Regions from separate parts of the Pseudorhodobacter turbinis genome, predicted to be linked through region 1. Evidence: riboswitches for the same ligand, from Rfam matches in the RefSeq annotation. Region 1 holds a riboswitch; each other region holds the start of a gene.

Region 1 (7,419 bases):
GGATCGCTGACCGAGTAACTCGGGTCGCGCAGGGTGACAACGGTGCCATCAGCCAGCTCTACCGGAACATCGGTATAGGTGATCTCCATCTGCCCTTCGGCGCTATGGCCGGGGGCCGCGAAATCCTGAAGCTGACCGCCGTAAGTCGGCTCATTGGCGGTGGCGATCCAGCCCTCGATCTCCTCGGCGCTACTGGCGGCGGGCACCGAAAGACGCAGGAACATTGACACCGCGCGATCTTCCGGCCCCTCGGGCGTATGGCCGCGACCATCCTTGAGGTGGCAATCCTGACAGGCGCGCGCATTGTAAAGCGGCCCCAACCCGTCCGAGCCAAGCGTCGATGAGGGCGAGGCAACCCATGACTTGCGAAACAGCGCATTGCCCAGCTTAAAGTCCATTTCATGCGCGAAGGGCATATTGGCTGATAGCTGGGAAAACGCATCGGCATTGGTCCAAGCCCGCACTGTCGCCGCCCCTGCGGGCTTTTCCTCAAACGCTTCAGCCTTGCTGAAATCATCGGTCAGGGCGGTGACGGCCGCGATGCGTGCTGCCTCAGCCTCTGTGCGCGGAACCAGCGGCAAATGCACGTCGCCTAGGGTTTGCGTATGGGCGGGCGCGGCAAGGCAGGACAGGATCAGGGCGGTTCGAAACATCGGGATACTCCTTACCGCGCCTGAGTGCCAAAAATTCCCGACTAATTCAATCAGAAAACGCCGCGCCGCCCTGCGACAAATTCCGCCTATTCGGCCTGATCGGCAGGTTTGGCGTTCAACTGACCGTATTTCTGCGCGCCAATTTCATCATAAAGCGAGATTTGGGTTTCGAGGAAATCAATGTGGCCTTCTTCATCGGCGATCAATTCTTCAAACAAGGTTTTGGAGGTGAAATCGCCCACCGCATCACAATGTTTGCGCGCCTCAATGTACAGGTTACGCGCATCATGTTCGCCGGCCAGATCGGCCTCTAACGTCTCGCGCAGGTTCTCACCGATGCGCAAAGGGTCGAGTTTTTGCAGGTTGGGGTGGCCTTCAAGGAACAAAATCCGCGCGATCAAACGATCGGCATGGTTCATTTCCTCAATGCTTTCGGCACGGGATTTAGCAGCAATATGACCGAAGCCCCAATCCTCTTGTAGGCGGTAATGCAGCCAGTATTGGCTTACGGCCGTAAGTTCAGACCGTAGCGCTGCGTTCAGATAGTCGATGACTTTGGGATCGCCCTTCATGGTATTTTCCTGTTCCAAGATTCGGGATTTCGTGGCTAGACCCTGCGGTCGTGGCTACCCCGAAACTCGCAGATTTACGCATGGTGTCAAGGAACAGCGGCATGCACCCCCCGCAATCGGCCCGATGCCCAAGGGCACGATAGATTTTGCCAGGGGTGATAACGGTATCGGGGTCCGCCGAACGCATCCAGTCCACCGCCGCCGTGATCTGGTGGTTGGTGATGCCGGTGCAATGACAGATAATCATGGCGAACCCCTTTGATTTAGATGCCGATCACTGGAAAACAGCGCTTGGGTTATCGAGGCTGTCGGACCCTTCGATCGCCGCCGAAAGCCCCATCGCGGTCACAGCACGGTTGATCGAGGCGGTTTGCGTGACCAGCGCATCAACGGCACCCATGATCAACGCCTCGCCTTCGGCATTGCCAACCGCAAGCATCTGGTCATAGGCAAGCCCGGCCTCTGCGGCGGTCTTTACCGCGCCAAGCGCCGCCACCGATGCGTCAAGCTCTGCCTTCAACTGCGCATCCACGGCCGCATCGGCCTCTGCGACCAGTTCGGAAAGGGAGGGGCCGGAAACCACGCTGCCATCAACACGGGTGTAGCTGCCAGTATAGACGTTGCGAATGCCCAAACCGTCATAATAGTGGCTGTTGTGGGTGTTATCGGAAAAACAGTCATGCTCTTCTTCGGGATCATTGAGCATGACACCAAGGCGCATCCGCTCACCGGCCAATTCGCCATAAGACAGGCTGCCCATGCCGGTCAGCATCGCCGAGAGCGCGGCGGCCGGATCGGCAAGCGTTGCCTCACGGGCCTCTCCGCCTGCTGCCCACTGCGCGGTCATATATTCCAGATCGGTGATCAACAGGTCGGTTGCCGCCTTGAGGTATTCGGCGCGGCGGTCACAATTGCCATTGGTGCAATCCGCGCCCTGCGCGAAATCGGTTACCGGACGGTTGCCCGCCCCCGGCCCCGTGCCATTCAAATCCTGCCCCCAAAGCAGAAATTCAATCGCGTGATAGCCCGAGGCGACATTCGCCTCGATGCCGTCCACCTCATGCAGGGTTCCGGAAATAAATTCAGGCGTCAGGGCGCGTGCGTCCACATCCGCCCCCGACAGCGTAAACTTCGTATTCGCGATCACATTCAGCGTGGACAGCGGGTTTTCGTCGGATTGGCCATAGCTGGTATCGACATAGTCAATCAGCCCTTCGTCCAGCGGCCAAGCGTTCACACGGCCTTCCCATTCATCCACCACCGCGTTGCCGAAACGGTAAACCTCGGTCTGTTGATAAGGCACGCGGGCCGCGATCCATGCGGCTTTTGCAGCGGCTAGCGTCTCATCCGAGGGCGCGGCAATGAGGGCATCCACTGCCGCTTGCAGGGCCTTTGCTGTGGTCAGGCTGTCGCCGTAACCTGCTGCCGCGATATCGGTATAGGTGCGGGCGACCTCCTCGGGTGTGGCAGCCAGTGCGGGGGCCGCAAACACGGTTGTGGTCAAAGCAGCAATCAGGGACAGACGCATAATATTTCCTTTTTTGGTCAGTGTCTCAAATAGGGTGGCCGCGCGTAGTCGGGCCGGGATAATTCCAGAAAGGACAGCCCGACATCCTCGGCCACCTGAACGGCCTGAAAGGCCTCGCCGGGGTGCATGAGGGTCAGAGCGAAAGCCATTGCGTCTTCGCGGTCGCCTGCCGCACTGGCGGCGATCATATGGGCAAAGGTGGATTCGTCACCGCCAAAGCAACCGCAATCGGAGCCGTGGCGCATCAGCGGGCGGCGGGGGCAGCGTAAAACCACCTCGAGCAAATCCGCAAAACGGTTCACGGTTTGCGCGGCACGCGGCGCATCAAAGCTGCGGGATACGTCTGCCGCAACGGCTTCGCGGCCCTGCGGCCCCTCGCACCACTTGCGCAGATACAAAACGGCGCGACGCTCTACCCCCGGCAATTCGGCCAAGGTGCCGACGGGGGCCGCGCCACGCTGGCGGGATGGGAATTCTGGGGTCCAGGCAATTGACATGTCACCCCCTCATTTTGTCAGGATCAATTTGCCGGCCTTGGTGATGCGCAGGGTATAGACCTGCCCGTCCAAGGTGATATGCGCCATCGTCTGCCCATTGGTCATCACGCGGGCATCATATGCGGGAATAGCCTCCACCAAAACTTGCATGTTCATTTTCCACCCTCCGAGCGCACGGTTTTGTGGTCGGCATAGCTGGCCCAAAGGGCGGTATCGCCCAAGGCCGCAAAGCTGAGCCAGTCGGAAAGGTTGGGAATACGGAACACTTCGGTATCGGGTCTCATCGGGCGATCTTGGGTTGGCGCGGGCATTTTCGCACTCCTTTGCAAAACTGTACCGGGCTTGCCCTGTTCGCACTGGGGTGGCTTGGCTTATGGCGTTACCTTACTGATTCAGTCTGAAATGTAAACCTGATTCTTTTAGTCACCCATTAATAGCTTTGTTTTACAGCCCTCCCCCACACTGAAACCCCTTCACATTCACGGCAACTTTCGCTAGCACAAAAGGGCTTTGGTTCTGGCGGTTCGCCGTATGATTAAAAGGGAACGTGGTAAGATGCCTGCATTGGGCACATAATCCACGACTGCCCCCGCAACTGTAAGCGGAGAGTGAGGCCGGGGGTACCACTGTAGCGCAAAGCTGCGGGAAGGTCCGGCCAAGCGTTGACCCGCAAGTCAGGAGACCTGCCAAGGTGTTCACCCTGTTCGACCGCGAGGGGCGCGTCGGGCTGCGGAGCTTCCGCGCGTGGTGATTTCACCGGCTGCGGGGGAATCATGCATCCCTCCAGTGTCACAACAGGACCAAACGGCAATTCTGTGGCCGTAACCGAGGGTATCATATGCTGGTTTCATCCATGCGCGCAGGCTTGCTGGCGACCGCCGCCGCAACATTTTCTATCACGCCGACTTTCGCCCAAGAGGTGTTTGATCTGGACGAGATCATCATCTCTGGTGGCCTCAGCCCGATTGGCGCGGCGCAATACGGGCACGCCGCCAGCGTGGTGACGGCACAAGACATCGAGGATCGCGGGATCACGACCGTTCGCGATGCCCTGCGGTCCCTGCCCGGCGTCTCGGTCAACGGGTCCAGCGCCAGCCTGACGGGTCTGCGGATCCGTGGCGGCGAAGCAAACCACACCTTGGTTCTTATTGACGGAATTTTGGCATCGGGCGCGGATGGCGGCTATTCTCTTAGCGGGCTGGAAACCGCCAATATCGAACGGATCGAGGTGCTGCGCGGCCCGCAATCAGCCTTCTACGGGGCAAGTGCCTCAACCGGCGTGGTGAACATCATCACCCGCAAGGCTGAAATGGGCCAAACCGCAAGCGCATCGCTTGAGGTGGGTGCAGGCACCACGGCAAGCGTCTTCCTTGGCCACCGGACCGAACGGGGCGCCATATCGCTTGCGATTTCCAGCAGTGATGACCGTGGCTATGACGTTTCCGGTGACGGCGGCGAGAAAGACAGCGTGCGGCGCGATACCGCCATCCTTTCGGGCGACATCATGGCAACCGAGGACCTGAAGCTGGGCTTCACCATCCGCCGGTCCAAAGAAGATTACGACTACGATGATACCTCTTGGACACCCACGGATGCCGCGTCCTATATCGTAGACAACCCGTCAAACTACAGCACCCGCGATGAAACCACCGCCAGCCTGTTTGCGGAATACAGCATGTTGGATGGCCGCCTTGAACAACGGTTTGCGCTGGAAACCACCCGCTTTGATCAAAGCTATAACGGTGGCGCGCCCAGCAAGAACACGGCCAATGCAGCGAAATACCGGCTTAGCTATGGCATTGACGGCACAGTCAAGGATGCCAACCAGCTGCTGAACCTGCTGTTGGAAAAAGAAGAGAAATCCAGCAGCTCCAACCCCGATTACAATCCGAAAGCAACATCGGTCGCGCTGGAATATCGCGGCAGCTTTGACAACGGGCTAAATGTCCAGCTTGGCGCGCGCCATGACCAGAACAGCCAGTACAAGGATACGACGACATGGAATGTCGGCCTGTCCTATCTGTTGCCGCAAAGCGGGGTGCGGTTGCATGCCTCGGCAGGGACGGGCGTGGTGGACCCCTCATATTTCCAGCTATTCGCCAGCAGCTTTGGCTATAGCGGCAACCCCGACCTGACGCCGGAGCGTAACCGCAGCTTTGATCTGGGCGCGACCTTCCCGATCTTTGCCGATCGTGGCAGCATTGATGTGACCTATTTCAACGAGACCCTGACCGATAAGATCACCGATATTTCGACCGGGCCGGGGACCTTCGGCTTTATCAACCAAGGCGGCAAGGCCAAGCGGCAAGGGATTGAGGTAACCGGCAATATGCAGGCGACCGACGTGCTGGCCCTGCGGCTCGGCTATACCTATATCGACGCGAAAAACCCCGATGGCGCCACCGAAACCCGCCGCCCGCGCAATGAGCTGACCTTGGGGGCGACCTATGAAACCTTTGGCGGGCGCGGTGCAGTTTCGGCGGATCTGCGGCATGTCTCGGGCAATTACGACCTGCAAGGCTGGGGCGCGCGCAGTGTTGAAAAACTGCCCGATTTTACCACGCTGGATGTGGCAGCGCATTATGACCTTAGCGACCGTGTTACCCTGACGGGCCGGGTGAGCAACCTCTTTGACAAGGATACCTCCGATTCTTGGGGCTATGCCAACCGGGGCCGTGCGGTCTATGTCGGGCTGAATGCGAAATTCTAACCTGATCAGAATGGTTGCTTTGGCGGCGGGGCTTTCTGGCTCTGCCGTCAAGGCGGATTCGCCGCAGCGGGTGGTATCGCTGAACCTGTGCACCGACCAGCTGGCAATGATGTTGGCAAGCAACGGGCAGCTTTTGTCGGTCTCTCCGCTGGCCAGTGACCCGCGCAGCTCTGCCATGGTAGAGGCGGCCAAGGCCTTCCCCATCAACCATGCGCAGGCCGAAGAGATTTACCTGATGCGCCCCGACCTTGTGCTTGCCGGCCGCTATACCGCGCGGGCCACGGTAGAGATGCTGACCCGCCTTGGCGTGCCCGTGGCCATCTTTGATCCCGCCAATTCCCTTGAGGATGTCGCCAGCCGGTTGACCCAAATGGGCGAAGCTTTGGGCCGCGAGGACCGCGCCGCAGATGCCATCACAGACTACCGCGCCAGATTGGCAAAGTTTCAGGCCAAAGTCGGGCGAAATCCACGGGCAGCCCTTTATGCGGCCAATGGCTATACCTCGGGGGATCGCACCTTGGCGGGGCAAATTTTGCTGACGGCCGGTTTTGCCAATGTGGCCGCTGAGGCAGGCTACGCGATGGCCGGAACCATGCCGCTAGAGGTGCTTGCCCTGGCGCAGCCTGACGCCGTTATCACCTCGCGCCCCTATCCCGGTGGCTCCCGCGCCGAAGAGATCATGGACCACCCCCTTGTGCAGGCCATGCGCACGAACACAGCCAGCTTTACCGATCATGATTGGGTATGCGGCACCCCTTTTGTGCTGCGCGCGATTGGCAATGTGGCAAAGCTGCGCCAAGAATTGGAAGCGGAATGAAACGGCTTTTTACGATCCTTGCGGCATTGGTTACACTTTTGTTTCTGGCCTCTTTGGTCATCGGCCCCGCCAAAACCGGTGTGGGCGAAAACCTTGTCGCGCTGCTATTTGGCGGCGATGGCCCCCTGCCCCTGATCATGCGAGAAATCCGGCTGCCGCGGGCGATTTTGGCGGTGGTGATTGGCGGCGGCTTGGGGCTGGCGGGGGCGGCAATGCAGGGGTATTTGCGCAACCCGCTGGCCGATCCGGGGCTGATCGGTGTGTCCAGCTCTGCCGCACTAGGGGCAGTTCTGGCGATCCAGACCGGCTTTGCCGCAACGGCCAGCTTTGCCCTGCCAGCGGCGGCGCTGACGGGGGCATTGGCGGGCGTATTGCTGGTGATGGTGCTGGCGGGTCCGCGCGGCTCGTCGCTGACGCTTATCCTTGCGGGCATCGCGATTTCGGCATTGGCGGCGGCGCTGACCTCGCTGGTGCTGAACCTCTCGCCCAATCCTTTTGCCTCGAATGAGATCATCTTTTGGATGATGGGGTCACTGGCAGATCGTTCCATGACGCATGTCTGGATTGCCCTGCCGTTCATCGTTGCGGGCGGGTTGATGCTGGGCAGCCTTGGCCGCGGGCTGGATGCGTTGACATTGGGCG
Region 2 (7,419 bases), 250 kb from region 1:
GTCGAAAAACGCTGGGGTGGCCCACAGTCAGCATTGGGTGGGGTTTATAAATGGCTCCAGTTCAACACGTCAAAGCAAGATCCGGGTCCGATCAAGGATGTCGTGCGGGATTTTATTATCGATCATATGCCCGTCGAACCAGGTACGGTCCTGTTCGGAGCCACTGTGCTACAACGGAAACGGCATACGGTGACTACGTTATCCAAGGTGAGCGGGGTTCACCGGAAGACACTCAATAGAGCTTTGGTTCTTACGGGGCTGCTTGCGGGAGGGAACCCTGCTGAGTTCGAAAGCAGAAGAACTTTTAATGCAGATGACGGCGAAGCACTGGCACATCGGATTACAAATTCTACTCCCATTAAAAAGATACCAGATTATCTGAACTGTAACCGTACGCAGGCACAGATGATGGTCAAAAATGGTATCTTGAACAAGCTCGGGAACGACCCGTCGATAATAGGCGGCTTATTGTCGAATGTCGCGAATGATGATCTTGACGATTTTCTTGCTCGGTTCAGGCGCGCGGGGCAACCTGTGGCCTCAGCAGGCGATGGTATGGCTGACGTTATTGCTGCGTCTGAAATAGCCCGTGTGCCTGTCGCGGATATCGTTGCTCTTGTGCTCGCAGGACGACTGCCTCGGGTCGAGACCGGAGCGGAAGAACTGCGGTTTAAGTCAGTCTTTGTTGATCCTGAAAATGTGCGGATGGTGTCTGAAGCAGAAGTGGCTGGACATGGGCTGTCGCCAAAAAACGTGTCTGATCTAATTGGCCTGAAGCTTCTGGCAATTGATCTCCTTCGTGTAAACCGTGACACGGACGGGGAGCTGTTCCTCAATGCTTCCACCATTACCAACGCGCGTGGCACGGTCCGGTATTGTTACGCCAAAGAAGAGGTGGAACGGTTTTGCGAGAAATACGTCAAGCTTCAGGATCTCGCTGCCGAGCATGGCATTGTTACGAGAACAATGGGCCTAAAATTGAGCAAGGCGGGTATTGAACCGATCATGGAGTTTAAGTCGCTCCAAGCAAAAGTATTCCGACGAAAAGACCTTTAAGCCAAGCCAATATCGAGAAACTCAGGCCGCCCTTCGGGGCGGTCTTTTTTTGTGCTCATTATGGCAAAACTTACCCCGATTTCCGGCGCAAAACTATACCCGCACCCTTGGCAAAAGTGGCTGTGCATTTGACACGTGCTTATTTGGGGGTGTCTTCAACTTATTGATTTTGAACGTATGTTTTTGATTTCGAAAATCTGCTTGGCATAACTATACCCGCGTCGACAGTTGGCGGCCGAAATGGCAATGCCGGAAAAGGTCGGCCACTCTGACGGTCGACGAACCACTCTGTATATTTGGCGATTTACGCGGCAGTATCGAAGCAATAGCTATTGGGGTGACTTGCGGGGATTTCTCTTTTGCGGGCAAATGGATATGCTAGAGGTATCTTATGGGTATTGTGGAAAACGGTTGCGTCATCGGGGTTGATGGCGGTGGCACGGGCTGCCGGGCCGGGCTTGCGACGCTTGACGGTTCCGTGCTTGCAACGGCAAAGGCCGGTCCCGCAAATTTTTCCACCGATCCGGATCAGGCAAGGGCCAATGTGATGGCGGCCATTACCTGTGCGGCAGAAAGCGTGGGGCTGCTGCCCGCGCAGCTGCGGTGCTGTGCCATTCACCTCGGGCTGGCCGGCATTATGCAAGAGGCTGACGCGGCACGGTTTCGGGCGGTTTTGCCTTTCACGCGGGCCGTTGTGACGGATGACCGGCCAACCTCCTTTGCGGGGGCCTTGGGGCAGGGTGACGGCGTTTTGGCGGCGGTTGGGACCGGCACTTTGGTCGCCGCACGCTTTGCACAGACCCATCGGTATTTTTGCGGTTGGGGCTTTGATCTGTCGGATCAGGCCTCGGGTGCATGGTTGGGACGGGGCGCTTTGATGCGCTGCCTGCTGGCGCATGACGGGTTGGCGGCGCAAAGCCCCCTGACGCGCGCAATCATGGCGCAATTCGGGGACGTGCCGACCACGCTTGTTGATTTTGCGAGTGCGGCCCTGCCAGCTGATTACGCGACATTCGCCCCCCAAATCGTGGAGGCGGCCAAAGTCGGGGATGAAACCGCCAGCGATTTGATGCGGCAAGGTGCGGCCTATTTGAACAGCTGTTTCGCGGCGGCCTCGGCGGGGCAATCAGGCCCGTTTTGCTTGTCAGGCGGAATTGGCCCGCACTATGCGCCCTATCTCGAAACCCGGTTTCGTGACCGTTTGGTCGCCCCGCTTGGCACCGCCCTTGACGGTGCGTTGTTTTTGGCGCGTCAGGCCCATCAGAACATGGAAACGCTTCGGTTGGCAAAGGAGTGAGCATGCCCCATCAAACCCATATGCGTCGGGAAATCCTTGAAATTCCCGATGCGGTTGAAAGCCTTTTGATACAGGGAAAATCCGGTATGGCGGCGGGCGCGCGCGCCTTGGCGGCCTGCGATCCAAAGTTTATCATTTCTGTCGCGCGGGGGTCGTCGGACCATGCCGCTACCTATTTCAAGTATATCTGTGAGATGGAGGCGGGTATTCCCGTGGCCTCGGTCGGGCCATCTGTGGCCTCCATCTACGGGCGCAAGCTGACCCTGCAAGGGGGGGCCTGTCTGGCGGTATCGCAATCGGGCAAAAGCCCTGATATTGTGCGCATGGCCGAAATGGCAACTGCGGGCGGGGCATTGTCCTTTGCCCTGACCAACCATCCTGACAGCGCGCTTGCCAAGGCCAGCACCCATACGCTGCAACTTCATGCGGGCGCCGAGCAAAGCGTGGCGGCGACCAAGACATTCGTCACCTCTATCGTCTCACTTGCTTGGCTGCTGGCGGAATGGCGCAAGGATCGGGCCTTGTTGGCGGCCCTCCATGGCTTGCCAGAGGTGCTGTCCCAAGCGGTGACGATGGATTGGAGCGCGCTTGGCAACCAGATCGCCGCGCGGCCGTCGCTTTATTGTTTGGGGCGCGGCCCTGCCTATGCGATTTCCAGCGAGGCGGCCCTGAAGTTCAAGGAAACCTGCCAGCTTCACGCGGAATCCTTTTCCTCGGCCGAGGTGCTGCACGGTCCGGTCTCGATTGTGGATCGCGGCTTTCCGGTGCTGGCCTTTGTCTCGGCCGACGCGGCAGAGCAATCTGTGGTCGGCGTGGCCGATGCGATGGCGGCAAAAGGCGCTGCGGTCTTTGTGACCTCGGATAAAGCCAGTCAAGCCACCGCCCTGCCTTGTGCCCGTACGGCCCATCCGCTGACCGATCCGATTTCACTGATCCTGTCATTTTATGCGATGGTGGAGCAACTCGCCCGTGCGCGCGGGATCAATCCCGACGCCCCGCGCCACCTTCAAAAAGTAACGGAAACACTATGACACAGCGCGCCTATATCGGGGCGGATATTTTTGACGGCAGCGGTCTGCAACCGGGCATGGCGATCTTACTGGAGGGCGAGGTTTTCCGCGCTATCCTGCCTGAGGGGGATATTCCGGCGGGGTTTCAACGCATCACGCTTGCGGGTGGCACATTGATGCCGGGCTTTGTTGATCTTCAGGTCAATGGCGGCGGCGGGGTGATGTTCAACAGCCAAACTTCGGCCGAAGGTCTGGCTGTAATCGCACAGGCACATGCCACAACAGGCACGCGGGCGCTGCTGCCGACCCTGATCACCGATACGGTCGAGCGCACCCGCGCCGCCGTCGACGCGGTTGAAGCGGCGATCCGGAAAGGAGTTTCGGGGATCATCGGCATCCACCTTGAGGGACCGCATCTGTCGCTGGCGCGCAAAGGGGCGCATGACCCTGCGCTGATCCGAAAGATGGAGCAGGCAGACGAGGATTTCCTGTGCGATGCGGCGCAACGCTTGCCCAATGTGATGATCACGGTCGCGCCCGAATCCGTCAGCACCGCACAGATCGCACGGCTGAGCGGGGCGGGCGTTATCGTCTCAATCGGTCATACCGATTGCAGCTTTGACGAGGCTGAGGCTGCCTTTGCGGCGGGCGCGCGCTGTGTCACCCATCTTTTCAATGCCATGAGCCAGCTTGGCAACCGAGAGCCGGGGTTGGTCGGGGCGGCCCTGCAAGCCGGGGCGGTTTCAGCGGGGATGATTGCTGATGGTATTCATGTGCATCCCGCCGCGATGCGTTTGGCGCTGGCTGCCAAACAGGGGCCTGCGGCGATTTTTCTGGTGACGGACGCGATGGCCACCGCCGGATCGGATATCACGGAGTTCACCCTTAACGGGCGGCGGGTGTTGCGAGAGAACGGCGATTTGCGGCTTGAGGATGGTACTTTGGCGGGCGCGGATCTTGATTTCTCACGCGCGCTGTCGGTGATGATCGACGAGGTCGGAATTGATCCGGCACGGGCGTATGCGATGGTGACCTCTGGCCCTGCCAAGCTGTTGACGACAGATTTCGGGCTTGGCGGCTTTACCTCCGGCCAGCGGTGGAACGGCATCTGGTTGGATGACAAACACCGCTACACCCCGATTGGCTCAGGCATCAACCCTGCGTAGCAAATAGATATCCATGATCCAGCCATGCGCCGCCCGTGCGGCCTGCCGCATGGAGCGTATCTCGGCGCCAACCTCATCCAGCCTACCGGCATGGAGCAGCTGGTTCGCCATGCCCAGATAGGCCCCCCACCAGATATGATAGGCACTGCCCTCCAGCACCTCGAACGCAGCACCCTGATCCAGCATGACCACCAGCGTGGTAGCGCCTTGGGGCCAGCCATGATCGCGCAGGCGGCGGCCGGTGGTCACGGTGAAATCCCCGCCCAATGTGTTGAGGGGAATGCCATGCGCCGCCGTCAGCACTTGCAGCGCGGTGATCCCTGGAACAACCCGAACTTTCGGCGCAGGCGACAGCCGCGCGGCAATCCGCAGCGTGCTGTCATAAAGCGAAGGGTCCCCCCAGACCAGCAGGGCGACCCGCTTGGCCGAAGGCGGGATGGAGGCGGCCCAAACGGCGGCAATCCGGTCGTGCCAGTCCTCGACCGCCTTTAAATAGGGCAAGGCGGGGTCGCGGCGGGGCAGGTCAAATTCGACCACAGGCGCATCCGCCCCCAAGACCGAGGCCACAATCTGACGTCGCAGGTCGGCAAGATCGGCGCGATCCGCCCCCTTGCGCGGGATCAGGATAAGATCGGCCTCGGCCAAGGTTTTTCGGGCCTCGACCGTCAGATGGTCAGGGTTGCCGGTGCCGATACCAATAAGAAATAATGTCTGCATTGTTGAACGCGTCCGGGCCTTTGCTGTGGCCCGAACGCTTGATCCATTAGCTGTGCTGATGATACAGGCGGTTGGTCAACAGCGGTGATCCTTTCAGTCCGTGCAAGGATTTCGCCCCCGCCAGAACCGCCAGATCGGCCAGCGGCTCTATCAGGACCACCAGCATATAGGCTGCACCAAAGGACCCGATGGCCGCCAGATTATCGGCCCCCACGCCCTGACCGTAGATCGCCCAAAAACCCACCCAAAGCACCACACCGCCCTGATAGGCCGCCGACATTTTCAAAACATGGCTATAGCTAAGGTCGACATAAGCCACATGCGCCGGAACAACGCGCCGCGCCAGAAGATCAATCGCAAACAGCGGGAACAGCAGCGTTGTGACATTGACGAAATACATCGGCAGATCGGTCGGCGCAAAAAAGAGCGATTGCACCAAAAGCCCGGCCGCCAGCCCGATGGCCGAGGCAGGCGCCCCCAGCAGCAAGAACAGCGTCGTCCCTAGGATCAAGTGGACCTCTGACACGCCAACGGCAAAATGGGGCAGCACCTCAAAGAAGATAAAGGTTCCGACCATTGCGATCACCGACCGCAGGGCCAGTGATACAATGTTATGGGTTTTTAGATCATCGACGATCAGCTTGGCGGTATAGCCCGCAGCCGCGGTTGCGGTGGCATAGGCAAAGACCATCTTGGCGCCATCTACGACGCCGGGTTCGATATGCATATCAGTCTCTCCGGACCGCCCACCCGGCGGCCATGGGTGCCGGATGCTCCGGCGTTGCGTTTCAGAACGGCAGGTCTCCTGACTTGCGGGTCATCGCGGTTCTGGCCCTTCCCGGCCCAAAGGGGCCAGTGGTTTTGCCAGTCTCGCTATCCGCCTACAGTTGCGGGGGCAGTCGGGGCTTTTCACCCCGTTCCCTTTTGATCCCTCTCGGGAACCGTTCGAGGTTTACTATGACGCCAAGTGACCGGCGTTTCAATCCAGCTTTGCGCAATCGGTGGCAAGCGGTCCAAAAAGAATGAGCGCGGGGGCGGTGCCGGTGTTTTCACCAAGTTGCCGTGCCAGCTCTTCAACCGTCGAAAGCTGAAGCTTCTGGTCGGGGGTGCTGACCCCTTCGGCCAAAAGCGCGGGCGTATCGGCGGGCAAGCCATGGGCGGTCAAGGCCGCCGCCAAAGCGGGAAAGCTGCGCTTGCCCATAAAGACCACCGTCGTGGCCCCCGGATCGGCCAGGGCCGCCATATTCAGATCGGGGGGCAAGCCGCCGCTGGTATCGGCGCCGGTTACAAATTGCACCCGCCGCGCGGTCAGGCGACGCGTCAGCGGCAGCCCCGCCGCCGCCGCCGCCGCGATGGCCGAGGGGACGCCGGGGATGATCTCATATTCGATGCCTGCGGCTTTCAGGGCGACAAGCTCTTCCTCCAGACGGCCGAACAAACCGCTATCGCCGGATTTGAGCCGCACCACACGCTGACCGGTTTTCGCATAATCCACCAGCAAGCGGCTGACGTGATCTTGCTTGGGCGAGGGGCGTCCCGCGCGTTTGCCCACCGCCACCATATCCGCGCCCTGCCGCACAAGTGCAAGGATCGGACCCGAGGCCAGATCATCAAAGAGCACCACATCGGCGCGTTTCAACCTGTCGGCGGCTTTTAGGGTAAGCAACTCGGGGTCGCCGGGGCCGGAGCCGATGATGCTGACAAATCCGGTCATGATGTCTCTGCTGTAATAAGGTGAAAGAAGGTGCCGCTGGCATGGCCACGAATTGATCCGGTTTCCGTAACCGGCCCGCCATCGGCATCAAAGACATCGGCAAGCGGCGCGTCGGGTTGTTCCAGAATGGTGGAATAGTGGAACTCATGCCCGCGCAGGGCGTGACCGGCGGCAAAGCCGGGCAGGCCCGCGCGCAAGACCGCGCGACGGTAGCCCAAGTGAAAGCGGCGGGTTTCATAGCTGGTCACAAGGCCCAAAAGACCGGCCATCTGGTGGCGCACCCCGTCCTTGTCGATCAGCGCCTGTCCCAATGCCATATAGCCACCGCACTCGCCATGCACGGGGCGGCTTTGCGCATGGTGCTGCAATCCGGCCCGAAACTGCGCCGCTGCGGCCAACCGCCCTGCATGCAATTCGGGATAACCGCCGGGCAGCCAGACCAGATCGGCCGCCGCATCC
Region 3 (7,419 bases), on a different replicon from region 1:
CAACCCCTGCATTCTGGTCGCCGCCGATGAGGTGCGGGCCTTATGCTATCTTGGCCTGATCGTGGCACGGCCCGATTACTTAACGTTTGGCAAAAACAAGGATGGCAAGAAAAGCGTGTCGGCGCTTGGGTTTGCCAATATCCTGTGGCTGCTGAAGGAACACCCCTATCCACCAAACTTCTGGCGCACGGTGCCCGCCGATGTGATCGAACGGATTTTTGCCGGGCAATCGGGCAACCAGCGCATGGCCAATCTGTTCCGCGAGGTGCAAGGCCTGCCGATCACCCGCGACGTGGTAGAGGCCGTGGCCCAGCAACAAGATTTCATGCGCCGCATCCGGTCCGATAACGGCAGGGGTACAAGGGACCATCTGGCGCGTGAAGGCGTCTTGCTTTTGTCGGGGCACTATGACGCGCCCCTTATCACTGCCTTGGGCCTACCGGCCTGTTCGGGCAGTGAATTTATATCCTACAAACCCTTGTCACAGGCAGAGGTGGATCTGGCCGCGACACATGGCATTGCCCTGAACCGGGGCAACTAGCAGGCGCTGGGGCTCTAAGCCATTGACCTGCGCTTTCCAGCAACAGTCCCAATATTGGCAAGAATGGCGGCCACAAGATATTGACAAACTACCCCCTCTACTCCACCACTGCTGGTGTCATGGTGCCTCGGGGCGACTCGGGGTTAAAAGGAAAGCCGGTACGGTCAGTTTGCCCGAAAGGGCGCTGCCACCGCAATTGTAAGTGGTTCGCAACGTTAACATATAGCTTGGGGTGTAGGCCTTGAGGTGTTGGCCGCGTAATGGGAACCGAGCCGGAAAACCGACCCTGACACCAAAGACGAAACCGCGCAGCGGGCGTGAATACGTGATTGGAAACAGGACCGAAACCTGCTTTAATCATGTGCCACACCCGCGCATTAAAAACACTGATAAAGGGGCCACAGGCATGACCATCACCGTTTACTCCAAACCCGCTTGCGTGCAATGCACCGCCACCACCCGCGCTTTGGATGCAAAAGGGATCACCTACACTGTGGTAGACCTGACCGAAGACGCAGACGCGATGGACCGCGTTACCTCGTTGGGCTACCGCCAAGCCCCCGTTGTGATCGCCGGTGATGCGCATTGGGCGGGCTTTCGCCCTGATATGATTGGCCAATTGGCCTGATGATGTGACCCGGCTTGTCTATTACTCGTCGGCCTCTGGAAATACGGCGCGTTTCATTGCACAATTGGGTCTAGCTGCTGCGCGAATCCCTGTTCGCCCGAACGACCCTATGCCGGATCTTGTTACACCCTATGTGTTGATCTGCCCTACCTTCGCCGATGGCGAGGGGCGTGGGGCAGTTCCAAAACAAGTGATCCGCTTTTTGAATGATCCATCACGCCGCGCGGGCTTGCGCGGCGTTATTGGCGCCGGAAATCGTAACTTCGGCACAACCTATGCTTGTGCTGCCGACGTGATCTCCGCAAAATGTAATATCCCCGTGCTCTACCGGTTTGAGCTGGCGGGAACCGAAACCGATATCACCCGTGTCCGAACGGGCCTTGCCGAATTCTGGGGGACTGAATGCTCGACGTCGTAAAGCCTGCGCTGGATTACCACGCATTAAATGCCATGCTAAACCTCTATGATGATGCGGGGAACATCCGCTTTGATGCTGACCGCAAGGCTGCACGAGAGTATTTCTTGCAGCACGTCAATCAAAATACCGTTTTCTTTCATAGCCTTGATGAAAAACTCGGCTATTTGGTCGAGGAAGGCTATTACGAAGGCGAAGTGCTGGATCAATATTCCAAGAACTTTCAGCGCAAGATCTGGGAGGCAGCATTTGGCGCCAAGTTCCGTTTTCCGACCTTCCTTGGGGCGTTCAAATATTACACCAGCTACACGCTGAAAACCCGTGACGGGCAGCGCTATTTGGAACGCTATGAGGACCGTGTGGTCATGGTCGCCCTTGCGCTGGCCCGCGGTGATGAAACCCAAGCCATGCGCTTTATGGAAGAGATCATCGCAGGCCGCTTCCAGCCCGCCACGCCGACGTTTTTGAACGCAGGCAAGGCATCACGCGGCGAGCTGATTTCGTGTTTCCTGCTGCGGCTCGAAGACAACATGGAAAGCATCGGTCGCGGCATCAACTCCGCGCTGCAACTGTCCAAGCGTGGCGGCGGTGTGGCCTTGATGCTGACCAACCTGCGCGAGGCGGGTGCACCGATCAAAGGGATCGAGAACCAGTCCTCGGGCGTCATTCCGGTGATGAAACTGCTAGAAGACAGCTTTAGCTATGCCAACCAATTGGGCGCGCGTCAGGGTGCGGGGGCGGTTTACCTCAATGCCCACCACCCCGATATTTTCCAGTTCCTTGATACCAAGCGCGAAAATGCCGATGAAAAGATCCGCATCAAAACCCTGTCGCTTGGCGTGGTGATCCCCGATATCACCTTTGAATTGGCCAAAAAAAATGAGGATATGTACCTCTTCTCGCCGCATGACGTGGCCAAAGTTTACGGCGTTCCCTTCTCGGAAATCTCGGTCACCGAGAAATACGCCGAGATGGTGGATGACAAGCGGATCAAGAAAAAGAAGATCAACGCGCGGGAATTTTTCCAGACCATCGCGGAAATCCAGTTCGAATCCGGCTACCCCTATGTGATGTTCGAAGACACCGTGAACCGCGCCAACCCGATTGCGGGCCGGATCAGCATGTCGAACCTGTGTTCGGAAATTTTGCAGGTCAACCGCGCGTCGGAATTCAATGACGACCTTAGCTATTCCAAAATGGGTACCGATATTTCGTGCAACCTTGGCAGCCTGAATATTGCCGCCACGATGGACGGCCCCGGTTTCGGCGCCACGATTGAGGCCGCCGTGCGCGCGCTGACGGCTGTGTCCGAGATGTCGGCGATCGATTCCGTGCCCTCGGTCCGTCACGGCAATGATGAGGCCCATGCCATCGGCCTTGGCCAGATGAACCTGCACGGCTTCCTTGCGCGCGAACGCATTCACTACGGCAGCTCGGAAGGCGTCGAATTCACCTCCGTTTACTTTGCCGCCGTTGCCTATCACGCGATCCGCGCCTCCAATCTTTTGGCGCAAGAGCGTGGCAAGACTTTCGTCGGCTTTGAGGATTCAACCTATGCGGACGGGTCGTTCTTTGACAAATATACCACCCGTGACTGGCTCCCCACATCCGAGGATGTCACCCGTGTGTTTGCCAACATCACCCTGCCCACTCGCGCCGATTGGGAGGTGCTCAAGGCCGATGTCATGGCCCACGGGCTTTACAATCGTAACCTGCAAGCGGTGCCACCGACCGGTTCGATCAGCTATATCAACAACTCCACCTCCTCGATCCATCCGATTGTCTCCAAGATCGAAGTGCGCAAGGAAGGCAAGATCGGCCGCGTCTATTACCCGGCCGCCTTCATGAACAATGACAATCTGGAATACTACCGCGACGCCTATGAAATCGGGCCGGATGCGATCATCGACACCTATGCTGCCGCGACCGAACATGTGGATCAAGGCCTGTCCCTGACCCTGTTCTTCCCCGCTGAGGCTACGACGCGCGATATCAACCGCGCCCAGATCTATGCCTGGAAAAAGGGCATTAAAACCATTTATTACATTCGCTTGCGTCAATCTGTCCTTGAAGGGACAGAGGTTGAAGGCTGCGTCTCCTGCTCGCTGTAAGGAAAGTCTGTGAAAGATATGAACACCACAACCGTCGTGCCGCGCGCCATCAACTGGAACAGGCTGGAAGACGACAAGGACCTTGAGGTCTGGAACCGGCTTACGGTCAATTTCTGGCTGCCCGAAAAGGTGCCGCTGTCCAATGACGTGCAATCCTGGGCCACCCTGCGCCCCGAAGAGCGCGAGCTGACGATTCGGGTCTTTACCGGGCTGACGCTGCTGGACACGGTGCAGAACACCCTTGGCGCGCCCGCGTTGCTGCCCGATGCGCAAACCCCGCATGAAGAGGCGGTGTTGACCAATATCGCCTTTATGGAGGCGGTTCACGCGCGCAGCTACTCGTCCATCTTCAGCACGCTTTGCACCACCAAAGAGGTGGATGAAGCTTTCCGCTGGTCCGAGGATAACCCGCATTTGCAGGCCAAAGCGCGGATGATCTGTGAGAAATACGCAGCAGGCGCCGACCCGATGAAGCGCAAGATCGCATCGGTGTTTCTGGAAAGCTTCCTGTTTTATTCGGGCTTTTACCTGCCGATGTATTGGTCCAGTCGCGGCAAGCTGACCAATACCGCCGACCTGATCCGGCTGATCATCCGCGATGAGGCGGTGCATGGCTATTACATCGGCTATAAATTCCAGCGCGCGCTGGAACGTGAAACACCTGCGCGCCGCGAAGAGCTGAAGGATTACGCCTTCGCCCTGATGTTCGACCTCTACGAGATCGAGGCAAAATACACCGCCGAGCTTTATGACGGTATCGGGCTTAGCGAGGACGTAAAGGCCTTCTTGCATTACAACGCCAATAAGGCGCTGCAGAACCTCGGCTATGAGGCGCTGTTCCCGCCTGCCGCCTGTGAGGTGAACCCTGCGATCATGGCGGCCCTGTCGCCCGACAGCGAAAACCACGACTTCTTTTCCGGCTCCGGCTCTTCCTATGTCATCGGCAAGGCGGTTGCGACCGAGGACGACGACTGGGATTTCTAAGCCTGCGCCATCAAACGCTATCTTATGGCCCCTACCGCGTGTAAAATCGCGGTAGGGGCTTTTTATTAGGGAAACGATGCAACGCGATCAGATCAACGCCTTTTGCCGCGCCCTTCCGGCCACAACTCATGTCGTGCAATGGGGTGGCTCCGATGTGTGGAAGGTTGGCGGCAAGGTCTTTGCCATCGTCAGCGCGGAAGGGGTATCGTTCAAGACATCGGAACTTATGTTCGAAGTGCTGGGCCACGAAGAGGGCATTCGCCCTGCCCCCTATCTGGCCTCACGCGGGTTCAAATGGTTGCAGCACTATGGCCCGCCCGGCGGATTACCCGATGCCGAGCTGGGCCAAGCACTTGAAACCTCTTACGAGATGATACGCGACGCCTTACCGCGCAAGACACGCGCCGAATTGGGGGTTTAGGCGGGGATCGCCATCCCCTTTTCGCGCGCAAGCTCTCGCATTTTGTCTTGCAGCTTTTCAAACGCCCGCACTTCGATCTGACGGATACGTTCGCGCGATACGCTGTAGGTTTCCGAAAGCTCTTCCAGCGTGACAGGCACCTCGTTCAAACGGCGCTGTACCAAGATGTCCTTTTCGCGGTCGTTCAAGACAGACATCGCCTCGATCATCATCTCGCGGCGGGTGTCCATCTCATCCTTTTCGGCGTAATCATTGGCTTGATCGCTGTCTTCATCCTCAAGCCAGTCCTGCCATTGCGTAGACCCCTCGCCGTCAGAGCCCACCGTCACGTTCAACGAGGCATCCCCCCCCGACATACGCCGGTTCATAGAGATCACCTCTGCCTCTGTCACGTTCAATTCAGTGGCAATCCGGGCGACGTTTTCAGGGCGCAAATCGCCCTCTTCCAGCGCGCCGAGTTTGGACTTGGCTTTGCGCAGGTTGAAAAACAGCTTCTTTTGCGCCGAGGTCGTGCCAAGTTTTACCAAAGACCATGACCGCAGGATATATTCCTGAATGCTGGCGCGAATCCACCACATCGCATAGGTCGCCAAACGGAACCCCTTTTCGGGATCAAAGCGTTTCACCGCCTGCATCAGGCCCACGTTCGCCTCCGAGATCACCTCGGCCTGCGGCAAGCCATAACCACGGTAGCCCATTGCAATTTTCGCCGCCAGTCGCAGATGCGAGGTGACCATTTTATGCGCCGCCGTGCTGTCTTGGTGGTCCACCCAGCGTTTGGCGAGCATGTATTCTTCTTCAGGTTCCAACAGGGGAAACTTGCGGATTTCCTGCATATAGCGGTTCAGGCCCTGTTCGGGGCTTGGGGCTGGCAGGTTTGCATATGTACTCATCATCATCCTCCGTCCCGCATTCGGTCTATGCCGTGCCCGGGCTTGGCAAATTTAGGTATCGCATAGGGGGCAACTGCGCCCTTACCTGCGTTAAACCCAAGATGTGCCTAGTTCCGTCGGTTTGCCAGAATTATGTCTGCCCGATCACGCATATGTCACCCAGCATGCCCGATTGCCGTTAACAAATTCTTCATATCCTCCGGCAACTCCGAGGAAAACTCCAGCATTTCACCTGTGACCGGATGCGCAAACCCCAAGGTCGCTGCGTGCAGGGCTTGGCGGCCAAAACCTTCAACTGCGGCAACGGCAGCGGCCCCCAGCGCCTTTTCGCTAACACGACGCTTGCCACCATAGGTAGGGTCCCCGATCAACCCGTGGCCCGCATAGGCCATATGAACACGGATCTGATGGGTGCGCCCGGTTTCCAGCCAACACTCCACAAGGGCGGCCACAGGCGGCGTGCCAAATGTTTCAAGTGTACGCGCCCGCGTGACCGCATGACGCCCCACCCCGTCGAAATAGATCGCCTGTTTTTGACGGTCGGTGCGGTGGCGGGCCAGATTGGTCGCGATGCGCAAGATATTCCCCAGCTCAAAGCTGGCGCCATTAATGCCCCGCAAACGCGGATCCGCGGCACTCGGTGCACCGTTCACAATGGCCAGATAGCGGCGATTGACGGTATGCGCCTCAAACTGCGCGGCCAAGCCGTGATGCGCGCGGTCAGATTTCGCCACGACCAACAGGCCACTGGTCTCCTTATCGATGCGGTGCACGATGCCGGGGCGTTTTTCGCCACCCACACCCGACAGATTGCCGCCAAAATGATGAAGCAGCGCATTGACCAACGTACCCGTCCATGACCCCGGTGCCGGATGCACCACCATGCCCGCCGGTTTATCGACCACGATCAGATCGGCATCTTCCCAGACCACAGTCAGCGGGATATCCTCGGCCAACGTATCGACATCCACCGCCGGTTCCAGCGTCAGGGCATAGACCTGCCCCTCCTCTACCCGCGCTTTGGGGTTGACGACGGGGGTGTCGTCCAGCGCGACCAACCCCTGTCCAATCATCTTCATCAAACGAGAGCGTGACAATGACGCTTCTTCTGGCACATCACGCGCAAGCGCCTTATCAAGGCGGTCAGGCGGGGCCTCCCCGATGGTGACATGCAAAACAGGCAAGGATGAATTGGCCATGGAACAGGCTCCGGCACCGGAAGGGCTTCCGCCCAGCCTCAGGTTTCTAAAAGGATTGGTGATCGCATTGATGATCACCATGATTGTCGCGGTCATAACCGTGGTCGCGGTGATTGTCACCCGCATGCCACAAAGCTTTGTATCCCAACCGGCCGCCTTGCCACAATTGCCAAGCGCCATTACCCTACCCGAAGGTACCAAAGCGCAAGCCGCGACCTTCGGTGAAG
Region 4 (7,419 bases), 270 kb from region 1:
CCTTATGTCGCCGCTGGTGGTGGCCAGATGCCGCATCGCGCCTGTATCGATAACAAAACCGAATTTCGCGGGCAGGGGCGGCAGATCCATCAGGGTTTTGGGCAAAGTGTGGGCGATATCCTCGGCCACGCTATCCTCGCGGTGGGGGGAAAGGATAAGGTTGCTGCGGGCCTCCAGCTCGGCCGAGGCGGCGATCAGGCCCAGCCCGTCAAGTGCGGCCAAAAGCGTGGCAAAGCGGGCCTCGGCCACGCCCCGGATTTGCAGATTGGCGCGTGAGGTCGCCTCTATCACGCCGGTGCCGTGATCTTCGGCCAGATCGGCCAAAGCGGCCAGTTGCGCGGGCGAGACCTGCGACAGCGGCGGGCGCACCCGCACCACCAAGCCGTCACCTGCCATCATCGGGCGATAGCTGCCGGGGCACCAGCCTTGGATAATCGGGTCAACCATCGGCCATCCCCGCCAGAATGGAGTTGCGGCGCGACTGCCATAGCCCGGCCTTTTGCAGCGCCGCAAATCGGGCGCGCAGGGCGGCAAGGGCTTGTGGGTTTTCTGCCTGCAAAAAGCCAGTGACATCGGTATCGCCCAAGGTTGCATCATGGAACAGATCAAACAGATGGGGGCCGACCACATCGGCCAGATGCGCAAAGGCGGCCATGTTGTCCAAGGTCGCGGCAATCTCGGCGGCACCGCGAAACCCGTGGCGGTGCATGCCCGCGATCCATGCCGGATTGGCAGCGCGGGCCTGAACCACGCGGGCGATTTCCTCGGGCAGGCTGCGGGCGCGGGGGCGGGCGGGATCGGTGTTGTCCAGATGCCAAAGGGCGGCTTGTCCGCCGGTGATTGCCTTGGCGGCGGCAAAGCCTGCCTCATGGGCGGCATAATCCACGGCCAGCAGCAGGTCGGTTTCGGGCAAATCCTGCAAGTGGACAAAGCTGTCTGCCGCCGCGACCCGTTGGGCGATGCCGGCCTCATCACGCACTGTTTTATCGCCATCAAGCGCCCAGGCACTGGCCGCAAGCCATGCCTGCCCTGCCGCGGCGCGGCCCTCGGCGCTGTAATCGGTCAGGCTGTTGCCCATGCCCAAACCGTAGCTGCCGGGCATCGGGCCATAGACCCGCGCGCCCGCATCCGTGCCTGCATAGGGGTTCCAGTCGGGCGCCTCATCGCGGGCGGCAAGCGCCCGAACGGCACTTGTGAAAAGCGCGGACAGATTGGGGAACACATCGCGAAACAGCCCCGAGACGCGCAGGGTCACATCAAGCCGCGGGCGGTTCATCTCGGCCAAGGGCAGCACCTCGATGCCGGAAACCCGTTCGCTATTGGCATCCCAGACGGGCCGCACCCCCAACAGATGCAGGGCCATGGCGAATTCCTCTCCGGCTGTGCGCATGGTGGCAGAGCCCCAAAGATCGACGATCAACCCGCGTGGATAATCACCATGATCTTGCAGGTGGCGGCGGACCAGCTCCTCGGCCAGTTTGACGCCTTGGGCATAGGCGGCGCGGCTGGGGACGGCGCGGGGATCGGTGGTATAAAGGTTGCGCCCCGTGGGCAAAACATCCCCACGCCCACGGTAAGGGGAGCCGGACGGCCCCGCCGGAATACGCCGCCCCGCCACCGCATCCAGCAAGGCTTGGCGTTCGGCCTGCGCGGCGCTTGCGCCATCAAAGGCGGTTTGACTGGCGGGCGCGCGGCCCCAGATATGCAGCCCGTCGCCAAAGAGGCTGTCTTTGACATCGCAGACAAAGCTGTCGATACGGGTGATCGCCTCAGCCAATGAGGTCGCAGCGCTAAGGCCCAGATCGGCCTCTACGCCCAAGGCCTGTGCCTCGGCGCGGATGTCGCCTTGCAAGCGGTCACGACGGCGCGGGTCAAGCCCGTCGGCATTGGAAAACTCATCCAGCAGGGATTCCAGCCGCGAAAGCCGCTGTGGCGCGCCCGATTGGCGCAGAGGCGGCGGGATATGGCCCAAGGTCACAGCCCCGATGCGCCGCTTGGCCTGTGCCGCCTCACCGGGGTCATTGACGATAAAGGGATAGATGACGGGCATTGCGCCCACCAAGGCCTCGGGCCAGCAGGCATCCGATAGGGCGACCGATTTGCCCGGCAACCATTCCAGCGTGCCATGCGCGCCGATATGGATCATCACATCCGCCTGTTGCCGCAGCCACAGATAGAAGGCGACATAGCCATGGCGCGGCGTGCGCATCAGGTCATGATACTCGACATCGCGCAGATCGGGGGAGCCGCGTTCAGGCTGTAGAGCGATCAGCGCGCCGCCCCGCCGCGTGACGGCAAAATGAAACGCACCGTCATGGCAGGCGGGATCAGTTTCGGGCGCACCCCAGACGGCGTTTAGGTCGTCCTGTAGCTCTTGGGGCAGGGATGACAGGGCCGCGCGGTATTCGGCCAGCGGCCATGCCTCAGACGGTGCAGAGAGTGCATCTGAAAGGGGGCGGGCATCGGGCGATACGCTGTGGCCCGCCGTCGCCAGATCCGCCAAGATCGCCTCGGCAGAGGCCAGCGCATCCAACCCCACGGCATGGGCCATATTCCAGTCCTTGCCCGGATAGGTGGATAGGATCAAGGCAGGCCTGCGGTCAGCGGCGGGGCGGGCGGCAAGGTTAGTCCAGCCCGCGACCTTTGCCACAATCGCGGCGATCCGATCGGCCTCGGGGCGATGCGCGTGGCGAGAGAATTGCAGATCGGGGTCGCGGGTGTCAGGGTCTTTGAAGGAGGCGACGCCTGCAAACAACCGCCCGTCCACCTCTGGCAACACAACATGCATCGCAAGATCGGCAGGCGACAGACCGCGTGCCGATTCCGCCCAAGCGCTGTGCGTAGCGGTTGAAAGCGCGACCTGAAAAACCGGTACTTCAGCTAAATCCAGCGGCGACACCCCATTCGCGCCCTTGCCGCTAAAAGAGGTGGCGTTGATGATCGCGACCGGCCCAAGAAAGGCCACTTGGCGGGACAGCCAGCGTGCAGCTTCGGGCGCTTTGAGCGAGGGCGCGAACAGTCCCAATACGGTAAAGCCCGCGTCCCGCAACGCCTGTGTCAGCGCGGTCATCGGGGCCATATCGGCGGCGGCCAGCCATGTCCGGTAGAACGTCACCAAGACCAGAGGGCGGGCGGGATCGCGCATCAGTGGGCAACAGGCGCCATGTTCCGGCAACCACGCGCCGACTTGCGGCAGCACCTTTGCGCCGACCACAGGGCCGGTATAAAGCCCCGCGGCAAGTGCCAATTGCGCCAGTGCTGCCTGTGCCGCGATTTCCCCGCCGGTATCGCAAAGCTGTGACAGGCGGCGCAGGGTAGATTTGGGCAGGGTGGACACCTCATCCAGCCGTGGATCAGGGCGCCCGTCTGCGGGTAAAACCGCCAGCGCCAACCCCTTGCGGCGGGCCAGATCGGCCACGCTTTGCAACCCGTAGGGCCAATAGGGCACCCCGCCGATTAGCCGGATCAGGATGGCTTTGGCGCCCTCAAGCGTGCGCTCCACATAGGTATCGACCGAAAGAGGGTGTTTCAGCGCGGCCAGATTGGCCAAACGCAGGCTGGGCAAACGGCCCTCGCACCCGCCACCCGCACGCCAGCCCGCCGCGAAAGCGCCAAGGTCACTGTCCGAGAACGACAGCACCACCAGATCACCCGGGCTTTGGCCCAGATCGGTGGGGGTGTCGGCCTCGTCCAACCCGTGGCTTTCGCGAAAGACAACGTGCATTTAGGTTATCCCGCCGGAGCGTTCAACGCAGCATGAAGTGCCACCGGATCGATATCATCATGCTCGGCGATCACCACCAAACGGCCGCGCCGCGGTTCCTCGGCCCCCCAAGGGCGGTCAAACTGATGGCGGACCCTTGCGCCCACGGCTTGCACCAAAAGGCGCATTGGCTTGCCGGTGACGGCGGCATAACCCTTGACGCGCAGGATGTTGTGATCGCGGGCCAAAGCCTCAATCCGGGCGGCAAGATCGGCGGGTTCTGCCACCTCGGCGATGTCGATGACAACGGATTCGAAGTCATCATGGTCATGATCATCGGCGCCGTCATGGTGGCTGGGACGGGCGTCGAGGCTATCTTCGGCGGCGGCGCCCAGGCCCAGGATCACACGGGGGTCGACAACGCCCTCGGCGACCTCAATCACCGGCAGCAGGCGGGGTGCCTCGGCGGCGATTATGGCGCGGGCGCGGGCGACACCTTCTGGGCCGGCCAGATCGGGCTTGGTCAACAAGACGATATCGGCGCAAGCGATCTGATCCTCAAACACCTCGGACAGCGGGGTTTCATGATCAAGTGAGTCGTCTGCCGCACGCTGGGCCTCAACTGCTGCTTCATTGGGCGCAAAGCGACCGGCCGCAATGGCCTCGGCATCGGCCACGGCAATCACACCGTCCACGGTGATGCGCGACCGGATATCGGGCCAGTCAAAGGCCTTGAGCAAGGGCTTGGGCAGGGCCAGTCCTGAGGTTTCAATCAGGATGTGATCGGGGCGCGGCGTCAAGGCCATCAGCGCCTCAATCGTCGGGATAAAGTCATCGGCGACGGTGCAGCAGATGCAGCCATTGGCCAGCTCAACGATGTTTTCAGCCGGGCAATCAGGGATCGCGCAGCTTTTGAGGATATCACCGTCGACCCCCACATCGCCAAATTCATTGACCACAACGGCCAGACGGCGGCCCTGCGGATTTTGCATCAGGTGACGGATCAGCGTGGTTTTGCCAGCGCCCAAAAAGCCGGTGATGACGGTAACGGGAAGTTTCGACAGGTCAGACATGATCAACCTCTGGGGTGGGGGTTTGCGGAAGTGGAGGGATGCGGGCGATGCAGTTTTTGCGGAAATGTACGGGGCGTTCGCGCCAAGGCACGAGCCCGTCAGCGGCATCACGGTATTGCGCGACCCCTTCATAGACCATCGCGGCGTCTGTGCCCTCTGACAGGTTACCGTAAACATAGGTCCAGCGGGCAGGGCCGCCGCGCAGGGCAACCGTACAGCCGCGCGAGCAGTTCGACAGGCATTCCACAGCGGTGATTTTAACGCCATCCATCGGCTCTTGGGCCATCAGGGCCGCGTGCAATGCAGCACCGGGAACCGGCTGGCCTTCGGTCACGGGTTGGCCTGCGCGGCAACTGGTGCAGACCAGTAATTCGACTGGATGGGGGTGGTCCTGTGGCATCGGCAATCCCGTTCATTAGGCAGAACGAGGCTAGGCGACAGGGTGCAAAACGATAGCGACCCGCCACCGAGGCACCCCGCCCGGTTTCGATCAATCCCGTGCTGGCAGGTCTCCCGGCTTGCGGATGTCAGGGGGTGCCGGATGGCAGCCCTTGTCGGTCACCCAACCTTCCCGACCATATCGGCCAGTGGCATTCGGGTGACCTCTCCGGTCACGGTCGCGGGGGCGGCTCTGCTGACCTGATCAAACGCTTGCGCGTTCGGCCCGATTGCAAATTCCCTTTTCACCCAGCCAAGACCGGGCACCAACACGAGGTCAGGTCTGACCGCTTGGCCCTGCCAAGTCAAGAGCCCAAGCTGCCATATTGACGCCCCGCACGCAGGCTGCCACACATCAGGGCGATGAACCCCTAAGGAGGGACGGATGGAAGACACCAACAGCCGCCACACCGAAAAGATGCGCAAGATCAAAGCCGCGCGTGACCGGATGATGCAAACCAAGACCGAGGAACGCGGGCTGATCATCGTTCACACCGGCACCGGCAAGGGCAAAAGCTCTTCGGGATTCGGGATGATCATGCGCTGTATCGCCCATCAGATGCCCTGCGCCGTGGTGCAGTTCATCAAGGGGGCGCGCGCCACAGGCGAACGCGATTTCTTGCAAAAACATTTCCCCGATGCGTGCAAATTTGTCGTTTCAGGAGAAGGGTTTACTTGGGAGACCCAAGACCGCGAACGCGACATTGCCGCCGCCCGCAACGGTTGGGAACAGGCCAAGGCGCTGATCCTCGACCCCGAGGTCCAATTCGTGCTTTTGGACGAAATAAACATCGCGCTGCGCAATGATTATCTGGAGATCGACGAGGTGGTGGATTTCCTGCAAACGCAAAAGCCGCTGATGACCCATGTTGCGCTGACGGGGCGTAATGCCAAGCCCGAATTGATCGAGGCCGCCGATCTGGTGACCGAGATGACCTTGGTCAAGCACCCCTTCCGCGACGGGATCAAGGCGCAAAAAGGGGTTGAATTCTAGGGGATGGGCCGCGCGCTGATGATCCAGGGCACCGGCTCTAATGTCGGTAAGTCGATGCTGGTGGCGGGGCTGTGCCGTGCGGCGCGGTTGCGCGGGTTGACCGTGGCACCCTTCAAGCCGCAGAACATGTCGAATAATGCCGCCGTAACGGTGGATGGCGGCGAGATCGGGCGGGCGCAGGCATTGCAGGCGCAGGCCTCGGGGCTGGCGCCGGTGTCGGATATGAACCCTGTGCTGCTCAAGCCGGAGACCGAATCCGGGGCGCAGGTGATCGTGCAGGGGCGTTGGCTGACCTCGACCCGCGCGGCGGATTATGCGGCGTTGAAACCAAAGCTGATGGGCGCGGTTCTGGACAGTTTTTCCCGTCTCAAGACGCGATATGATTTGGTGATTGTCGAAGGGGCGGGCAGCCCGGCCGAGGTCAACCTGAGGCGCGATGATATTGCCAATATGGGCTTTGCCCGTGCGGCGGATGTGCCGGTGATACTGGCGGGCGATATTGATCGCGGCGGGGTGATTGCGCAGATCATCGGCACGCAAGCGGTGATTGACCCAGAAGATGCGGCAATGGTGGCGGGGTTTCTGGTCAATAAATTCCGCGGTGATCCGCGTTTGTTTGGGGACGGCTATGCGCTGATCGGCGCGCGCACGGGCTGGCGCGGCTTTGGCGTCTGCCCGTGGTTCCCCCAAGCGTGGCGGCTACCTGCCGAGGATGCGCTGGATATCGCCGCAAGGCCCAAGGCCGAGGGGCTGCATATCGTTGCGCTGACCTTTTCGCGGATTGCAAATTTCGATGACCTCGACCCGCTGGCACAAGAGCCGGGCGTTCGGCTGACGATGCTGCGCGCAGGAGAGGCGATTCCCGGCGATGCCGATCTGGTGATCCTGCCCGGCAGCAAATCGACGCGCGGCGATCTGGCGTTTTTGCGCGCGCAAGGTTGGGATATCGACCTTGCCGCCCACCACCGGCGCGGCGGCCGGATCCTTGGCCTTTGCGGGGGGTATCAGATGCTTGGCCGCTCTATCGCGGACCCTGAGGGGGGCGAGGGGCCTGCGGGCACCACCGCCGGTCTGGGCTTGCTGGAGGTCGATACGGTGATGACGGGCGATAAACGTCTGACCCAAGTGCAAGGCCGCCACATCGCCAGCGATACACCGGTGCAGGGATATGAGATCCACATCGGGCGCAGCGAGGGCCCCGACCGCGCCCG

The links. Region 1 has a riboswitch for cobalamin ahead of EOK75_RS18300 (TonB-dependent receptor plug domain-containing protein). Riboswitches for the same ligand answer to the same signal wherever they lie in the genome.
Region 2: it holds a riboswitch for cobalamin, as region 1 does, so the genes downstream of both, EOK75_RS19625 (energy-coupling factor ABC transporter permease) here and EOK75_RS18300 (TonB-dependent receptor plug domain-containing protein) in region 1, are expected to answer to the same signal.
Region 3: it holds a riboswitch for cobalamin, as region 1 does, so the genes downstream of both, nrdH (glutaredoxin-like protein NrdH) here and EOK75_RS18300 (TonB-dependent receptor plug domain-containing protein) in region 1, are expected to answer to the same signal.
Region 4: it holds a riboswitch for cobalamin, as region 1 does, so the genes downstream of both, EOK75_RS19690 (DUF1636 family protein) here and EOK75_RS18300 (TonB-dependent receptor plug domain-containing protein) in region 1, are expected to answer to the same signal.

Annotation. Positions count from the first base shown of each region.
Region 1 covers NZ_CP039965.1:1,216,594-1,224,012, reverse strand. The annotation lists gene EOK75_RS18330 (di-heme oxidoreductase family protein) at 1-653, opposite strand, end outside; gene bfr (bacterioferritin) at 740-1,225, opposite strand; gene EOK75_RS18320 ((2Fe-2S)-binding protein) at 1,173-1,412, opposite strand; gene EOK75_RS18315 (imelysin family protein) at 1,500-2,753, opposite strand; gene EOK75_RS18310 (hypothetical protein) at 2,771-3,250, opposite strand; gene hemP (hemin uptake protein HemP) at 3,260-3,406, opposite strand; gene EOK75_RS20945 (hypothetical protein) at 3,403-3,561, opposite strand; cobalamin riboswitch at 3,745-3,955, shown strand; gene EOK75_RS18300 (TonB-dependent receptor plug domain-containing protein) at 4,089-5,960, shown strand; gene EOK75_RS18295 (ABC transporter substrate-binding protein) at 5,947-6,777, shown strand; gene EOK75_RS18290 (FecCD family ABC transporter permease) at 6,774-7,419, shown strand, end outside.
Region 2 covers NZ_CP039965.1:1,470,874-1,478,292, forward strand. The annotation lists gene EOK75_RS19600 (TniQ family protein) at 1-1,056, shown strand, start outside; gene EOK75_RS19605 (glucosamine kinase nucleotide-binding domain-containing protein) at 1,448-2,353, shown strand; gene EOK75_RS19610 (SIS domain-containing protein) at 2,356-3,384, shown strand; gene nagA (N-acetylglucosamine-6-phosphate deacetylase) at 3,381-4,529, shown strand; gene cobF (precorrin-6A synthase (deacetylating)) at 4,509-5,246, opposite strand; gene EOK75_RS19625 (energy-coupling factor ABC transporter permease) at 5,293-5,973, opposite strand; cobalamin riboswitch at 6,025-6,207, opposite strand; gene cobA (uroporphyrinogen-III C-methyltransferase) at 6,226-6,960, opposite strand; gene EOK75_RS19635 (cobyrinic acid a,c-diamide synthase CobB) at 6,957-7,419, opposite strand, start outside.
Region 3 covers NZ_CP039964.1:982,559-989,977, forward strand. The annotation lists gene EOK75_RS04615 (NaeI family type II restriction endonuclease) at 1-541, shown strand, start outside; cobalamin riboswitch at 645-844, shown strand; gene nrdH (glutaredoxin-like protein NrdH) at 948-1,169, shown strand; gene nrdI (class Ib ribonucleoside-diphosphate reductase assembly flavoprotein NrdI) at 1,174-1,587, shown strand; gene nrdE (class 1b ribonucleoside-diphosphate reductase subunit alpha) at 1,572-3,695, shown strand; gene nrdF (class 1b ribonucleoside-diphosphate reductase subunit beta) at 3,714-4,679, shown strand; gene EOK75_RS04640 (MmcQ/YjbR family DNA-binding protein) at 4,756-5,100, shown strand; gene rpoH (RNA polymerase sigma factor RpoH) at 5,097-5,993, opposite strand; gene EOK75_RS04650 (RluA family pseudouridine synthase) at 6,149-7,192, opposite strand; gene EOK75_RS04655 (DUF6476 family protein) at 7,191-7,419, shown strand, end outside.
Region 4 covers NZ_CP039965.1:1,485,025-1,492,443, forward strand. The annotation lists gene EOK75_RS19675 (cobalamin biosynthesis protein CobG) at 1-447, opposite strand, end outside; gene cobN (cobaltochelatase subunit CobN) at 440-3,724, opposite strand; gene cobW (cobalamin biosynthesis protein CobW) at 3,730-4,776, opposite strand; gene EOK75_RS19690 (DUF1636 family protein) at 4,769-5,176, opposite strand; cobalamin riboswitch at 5,263-5,500, opposite strand; gene cobO (cob(I)yrinic acid a,c-diamide adenosyltransferase) at 5,600-6,208, shown strand; gene EOK75_RS19700 (cobyric acid synthase) at 6,212-7,419, shown strand, end outside.